Regions from separate parts of the Mycobacterium sp. smrl_JER01 genome, predicted to be linked through region 1. Evidence: predicted binding sites of a transcription regulator. Region 1 holds the regulator's gene; the other holds the start of a gene.
What was found. The regulator LexA, encoded in region 1, represses DNA repair genes until DNA is damaged. The targets are predictions, from matches to a motif close to CGAACANNTGTTCG.
Positions count from the first base shown of each region.

Region 2: a site for LexA is predicted at 2,206-2,219, ahead of ACNUDN_RS19845 (HNH endonuclease signature motif containing protein). Genes of this name have one in related genera too.

Region 1 covers NZ_JBLXXK020000001.1:2,382,262-2,385,670, reverse strand. Annotated here, with positions in the region: gene nrdR (transcriptional regulator NrdR) at 1-415, opposite strand, end outside; gene ACNUDN_RS11275 (LysM peptidoglycan-binding domain-containing protein) at 577-1,050, opposite strand; gene lexA (transcriptional repressor LexA) at 1,283-1,993, shown strand; gene ACNUDN_RS11265 (LGFP repeat-containing protein) at 2,033-3,409, opposite strand, start outside.
Region 2 covers NZ_JBLXXK020000001.1:4,275,526-4,278,934, reverse strand. Annotated here, with positions in the region: gene ACNUDN_RS19860 (AraC family transcriptional regulator) at 1-392, shown strand, start outside; gene ACNUDN_RS19855 (DNA-deoxyinosine glycosylase) at 370-873, opposite strand; gene ACNUDN_RS19850 (adenylate/guanylate cyclase domain-containing protein) at 905-2,026, shown strand; gene ACNUDN_RS19845 (HNH endonuclease signature motif containing protein) at 2,224-3,409, shown strand, end outside.

The sequences.
Region 1 (3,409 bases):
GCTCGAAGTCCTCGGCCGATGAGAATGAGCGGTACACCGATGCGAACCGCAGATAGGCGACCTCGTCGAGCTCACGCAGCGGACCGAGAATGGCCAGACCCACTTCGTGGCTGGGAACCTCGGCCGATCCGGTGGCCCTGACTGCATCTTCGACCTGCTGCGCGAGCAGATTGAGCGCATCGTCGTCGACCTGACGGCCCTGGCAGGAGCGCCGCACACCGCGGATGACCTTCTCCCGGCTGAAAGGTTCGGTCACGCCGCTGCGCTTCACGACCGCCAGTACCGCGGTCTCGACCGTGGTGAACCTGCGCCCGCATTCAGGACAGGACCGGCGCCGACGAATGGCCTGACCTTCGTCGGTCTCCCGGGAATCCACGACACGCGAATCCGGATGCCGGCAGAACGGACAGTGCATCACCGCTCCTTCGCCGCATCGACAGTCAACCGCTTCGAACGCCCTTGAGCGTACCTGCGTCAGCCGCGGGTGGCGCAATGCCGGACTCAGCGGCGCGTACCTCATTGGACCGGTCCTCAGAAGGGTTGGGCCGCAGCGGTTTTGGAATCTCTGCGGGCGCCTCAGGCGACCGGCGCGATCAGTGTCTGGCCAGCGTCCAGCGCCACCGACTGCAGCTGATTCAACTCACGGATTCGGTCGATGACGTCGGCGATCGGGGCATCGGGGGCGACGCGCTGTGCCACCTGCTGCAACGACTCGCCACTGTGCACCTGGACCACTGTGAGACGCCCCGGCACGGCGGACTCACCGCCGGCCAGACCGCCGAACTGGCCGACGAGCCCGAGCCAGAGCGTGATCGCCGCGGCCACCAACGCCAGCAACACCGTGGTAACCGGCGTGATCGGGCGGCGCCGGTGCGATGCCCGCGACACCAGTACCCCGGTGCCCCGATAGCGAACGGCGGCGCCGCCGCCCGGCCGGCGGGTCGCCGGCCTACGGGCCGGGACCGCCGGCCGCACCCGGCCGTCACCGATCCGCAGCCGGGGCGCGCGCTCGAACTCGTTCCAGGTTGCGCGATCGTCGAGAATGGTCATCTGCTCGCCTTCCGTATCAGGACCGTTCGCTCTTGTGTTCGAACTCTAGTCGATCAGGTGTTCGATTGATAGAACACGTGATCGAACTGTTGCGAACGCTAACGCACGCCACCGACACGTCCCGGCGACGCGAAAAACGGCCGCGGTCCGTCCACAGCGGTTCGTCTGCACAGGGCGACACACCTCGAACACATGTTTGATTATCGGCGGCGGTCGCGTTACATTCAGGCCCATGAGTGACGACAGCAGAGACAGCACCAACGGCTCCGGCGCAGGCCGAGGCCGGGACTCTGGCCTGACCGAACGTCAGCGCACCATCCTCGACGTCATCCGCGCGTCGGTGACCAGCCGCGGCTATCCGCCGAGCATCAGGGAGATCGGCGACGCCGTCGGGTTGACCTCCACCTCATCGGTCGCCCATCAGCTCCGCACCCTCGAACGCAAGGGATACCTGCGCCGCGACCCCAACCGTCCGCGCGCAGTCGATGTCCGTGGCGCCGACGACGGCATCGCGGCCCCCGCCGCTCCCATCGTCACGACCGATGTCGCCGGCTCCGACTCGCTTCCCGAACCCACATTCGTGCCCGTGCTGGGACGCATCGCCGCGGGCGGGCCCATCCTGGCCGAAGAGGCTGTCGAGGACGTCTTCCCGCTGCCCCGCGAACTCGTCGGCGAAGGCTCGCTGTTCTTGCTCAAGGTGGTCGGCGAATCCATGGTCGACGCCGCCATCTGCGATGGCGATTGGGTGGTGGTCCGGCAGCAGAGCGTCGCCGACAACGGAGACATCGTGGCCGCGATGATCGACGGTGAGGCGACCGTCAAGACGTTCAAGCGCACCCGGGGTCAGGTCTGGCTGATGCCGCACAACCCGGCCTTCGACCCGATCCCCGGCAACGACGCGGCCATCCTGGGCAAGGTCGTGACCGTCATCCGCAAGATCTGACCGGCCCGCGCGTCGACCGGAACCCCGCAGACCGCGGTCTTACTCTCCCCGGACGAAACCGTTGGTGCGTGCGATTTCCTCGCTGGCAAACCAGATCTCGACCGGCGCCTCGTCGTAATCGCTGCTGTCCGGAGTCCAGAACAGGCCGGACTTGGTGTCGGCCTTAATCGGATACCCGTCGGGGATCTCGGCGGGATCGTCGAACGGCATGTGCAGCGCCGTCCCGAGCGGGGTGGGCTCGTCGATGTCGATCCGGGCGTGCCGGCCGGTGTCGGTGATCGCGTCATGCACCGGCGGGGCGGGCGGCGGCAGCACCGGGGCGGCCGGAGGCCTCCGATCGAACTCCGCCTCGTCACGGTCAGCGGCCGCGAAGTCACCCAGACCTGCCCGGTCGGCATCGTCGAGGTCCCGGTGCGCCCAGTCGGCCCAGTCGGCCCGGTCGGCCCGGTCGTCCCTGTCGGTCCTGTCGTCGCTGTCGTGCCGGTCGTCCCAGTCGTGGCTGTCGTCCCAGCCGTCCCGGTCGTCCCAGCTGTCGCTGTCGTCCCGGACCTCGCTGTCGTCGAGATCCGCCTCGTCGGGCCCCTCGACCACATCGTGGGACAGGTCCTCGGCGCTGGTGGCCTCGGGCGCCGGGTCGACCGTCACCACCCGCGTCGGAGCCGTGTCCACCGCGTCCGGGTCGTCCTGCTCACCGAGTGCGACGTTCGGCGCCTCGTCATCGCGCGCAGCGCTGTCGCCGACGGCCGGCGAACCCCAGAAACTGGGCGGCTCCGCACCGAAGTCCCTGCCCGTCGACGACGCGGCACCCAACGATCCGAGTCCTTCGCGGGCATACCGGTCGCCGAACACTTCGTCTTCGCGGCCGTCGTCGTCCTGGTCGTGCTGCGGCCCGCTCTCCGATTCGCCGAAGAACTGTTCGTCGCGGCGTCGACGCTTACGCAGCACGGCCAGCCCGACCAACCCACCCAGCAGCAGCAGCGGGACCAGCGCCAGCAACCACCACCAGGTCCACCTCAGCCCCGAGCTCTCGGTGTTCTCAGCCGCCTGGGGGGTCGGAGAGGACGCCTGTGGGGGTCCGGCCCCCGGCACTTCCAGCTCCGCCAGCTGTGCCGCCAGTCCGGCCGGTTCGGTGCTGAACTTCTGCGTCACCGTGTCCCAGGAGATGGCACCACCGCTGAATCGCTGGGTGATCACATCCCCGTTTTGTGTCTGATCCGACACCGGGGCGCCCAGCTCGCCGGTCGCCCCGCCGAGTTCGTCCCATGCGGCGTTCATCGCCCCGCGCACGATCACCGCACCGTGGTCGGGAGTCCAGAAGATGACCGGCTTGTCCTCTGCGGCGAAGGCACTGATGCGGCTCGCCGGTGCCAGGCCGCCGTCCTGTTCACTGGTGATCGGGAACCCGAGGTCCCCTTC
Region 2 (3,409 bases), 1.9 Mb from region 1:
ACGTCGACGCCGCGGCGGCCGCCTTCGACCGGATGATCGCCCACGGCGCCGACCCTGACCCTACGTATCCGGCCCTGGTGGCCCTGGTGGACAGGATCAGGGACGACAGTGGCGTTCATCGGGTGGAGCAGGTGATGAGTCACTCGCCGTGGAGCGTGCGGACCACCCAGCGTGTGTTTCGCCGCTATGTCGGCGTGCCGGTCAAATGGGTGTTGTGCCGGTACCGCCTGCAGAACGCCGCGCTGGAGATCGAGAGCGACCCGGCGGTGGACTTCGCCGACCTCGCGGTCCGGCTGGGATGGTACGACCAGGCGCACTTCATCAACGATTTCCGGGTGATGCTGGGCAGCACACCGGGGGAGTATGCCGCTACCTACGGACGGCGGCCTTGATCTGGCGCCACGCCGCCAACTTGCGGTCGTAAGACATGGTCTGTGCCGGGCTGGTGGACGGCAGCCGGGTGTAGGTCATGGTGTCCGGCGCGGTGACCAGGCGGTGGTAGTTCTTCTCGGCGGCGGCGCCGTTGAAGTACACCTGGGTGATCGTCGGGTGGGCAGCGAAGAATGCGGCGAAATCGTTGGGCACCATGCTGTCCGGCTCGACCGCCGAGTCGAGGCTGCCTACCCTTCGGCAGTGCCTGAGCACATCCCACACCGCGACGCCGGCCCCGGTCAGCGCGGCGACTCGGTCGCGGTAGGTGGCGGCGGCATCGAACCCGAAAAGCTCGGCGGTGATGCCCCAGAACGCGTTGCGCGGATGGGCGTAGTAGCGCTGCGCCTGCAGTGACGCGTCACCGGGCATGTTGCCGAGAATGAGTATCTGTGCGCCGGGCACTGCGAGCGGCGGGAAGCTCTGCAGCGTCGGGGACGTCATGCCTCCGACTATTCCGTATACGTTGGGGCACGTGGCCGAAGACCTCGATCTGGAGACATCCGAGCTGCTCGACGGGCTCGTCGGTGACGCGCGCATCGAGCGCGCCGAGCTGATCCGCTGGTTGATCCGGCGCGGCGTCGACGTCGACCAGATCAAGGGCAATCCGGCCCCGATGCTGTTGGCATCGCGGCGCGTCATCGGCGACGACGGGCAGTACGTGTCGGCGCGGCAGGCGGCAACCGATGCCGGTGTCGACCTGGAGTTGTTCGAGCGGATTCAACGCGCGATGGGTCTGCCTCGGGTCGAGGACCCGGACGCGGAAGTGTTCCTGCGCGCCGACGCTGAAGCCGCCAAGTTCACCCGCGATTTCCTCGATGCCGGGATCGACCCGGACGAGCTGGTGCAGATCACCCGGCTCTTGGGCGACGGGTTGTCGCGTGCGGCCGAGGCGATGCGCTATGCGGCACTCGCTGCCGTCATCCGCCCGGGCGCAACGGAGTTGGAGATTGCGCAGCAATCCGAGGTGCTCGTCGCTAGCCTGGCGCCGCTGCTGGGTCCGATGATCCAGGAGGTGCTGCTGCTGCAGCTGCGCCACGCGATCGAGACCGAAGCCGTCAACGCGACCGAACGGGCTGAGGGACAGCACCTTCCCGGAGCACGGCTGGTGACGATCGGGTTTGCCGATCTGGTGGGGTTCACCCGCCTCGGGGAGGCGGTTCCGCCGGAGGATCTCGAGAAGTTGTCGCAGCGGCTGGCCGACATGACGCGCGAATTCGCCGTTGCACCAGTGCGATTCATCAAGACAATCGGTGACGAGGTGATGTTGGTCAGCCCCGAGGCGGCGCCGCTGCTCGACACCCTTCTGAGACTGGTCGACGAGACCGAGGACGACGATGACTTTCCGCGGCTGCGTGCCGGAATCGCCACCGGGATGGCGGTGAGCCGGGCCGGGGACTGGTTCGGAAGCCCGGTGAACCTTGCGGCCCGCGTGACGGGGGCGGCCAGGCCCGGATCGGTGCTGGTGGCCGAAACGACGCGCGAGGAGATCGGTGAGGACGAACGCTTCACGTGGTCGTTCGCGGGCGGCAAGCACCTCAAGGGCATCAAGTCCGATGTGAAGACGTTCCGGGCGCGCAGAGCCACCATCCTCTGAATGTTCTAGGGCCTCTGAATGTTTCAGGGGGCCATTGTGGTTTCGAGGTCATTGTGGTTCTCGGTCACTGTGGTTTCTAGGGCGTCTGAAATTTCTGGCCTCTGAAATTTCTGGCCTCTGAAATTTCTTTGGTCACTGTGGTTTCTTGGGTCACATCGCGGGCGGATTTGTCGGTGCATCGAACTAGTGTTCGATACATGGGTTGCTCGCGGGAGGACGTGTTGGGGGCCTTCGATGCCCTCGACACGGTGATGCAGTCGATCCTGGCGTTGGATTACGACGCGCTCACTCCCGCCGAGCGGGTTCAGCTGGAGGCGCGGCTGGAACGCAACCTGCGCCGCATCCCCACTGTGGAACATCAACTGCTCGCCTCGGTGATCAGCGACACCGAACCCGCCCGGCTCGGCGAAGCGTCGTGGAAGACGGTGTTGACCACCTCCTTGCGGATCTCCGGTGCAGAGGCCCGTCGGCGGCTGAGGCGGGCAAAGACTCTGGGCCCGCGTCGCGGACTGACCGGGCAGCCCTTGCCGCCGCTGTGGGAAGCCACTGCCGCCGCCCAGGCCCAGGGACTGCTGAGTGAGGAGCACGTGGCGATCATTGCGAAGTTCCACAAGGACCTGCCCGCCTGGGTCGACGTCGATACCCGCGCCGAAGCCGACCGACACCTGGCTCACGCGGGTTCCGGGCTGGATCCCGAAGGCCTCGACGAGGCCGCCGGGGTGTTGCTGGCCATGATCGACCCCGATGGCGCCGAACCATGCGACCAGGAGCGGGCCCGCAAACGCGGCATTCGGATCAGCAAGCAACACCCCGACGGCACCGCCACCATCTCGGGCACCCTGACCCCCGAAGCCCTAGCCATCTGGCAGGCGATCTTCGCCAAAGAAGCCGCCCCTGGCGCCAACCTGCCCCACACCGACACCGACACCGACGCCGGCGACTGCGAGGTCGCCAACGGGGCGGGCGCCGAACCGCCCTCCGGTGAGGCGTCGGCTGGTGATCATGATCCGCCGCCCGAGCGACGGGGCTCTGATCCGCGCACCCAGGCCCAGCGCAACCATGACGCGTTCTTGGCGGTCGGCCGCCGCGTCCTGGAATCCGGCGAACTCGGCACCCACAACGGATTACCGGTGACGATGGTCGTGTCGACGACACTGCAGGAGCTGGAAAAAGGGGCCGGGATGGCGGTCACCGGCGGCGGATCGCTGTTGCCGATGCCGGACCTGATCCGGCTGGCCGCCCAGGCTCACCACTACCTGTATGTCTACGACCAGCACACCGGCCAATCCCTGTACCTGGGCCGGGCCAAGCGGTTGGCCAACGCCGCGCAACGAATCGTGCTGCATGCGCGCGACCGCGGCTGCACCCGCCCGGGCTGCACCG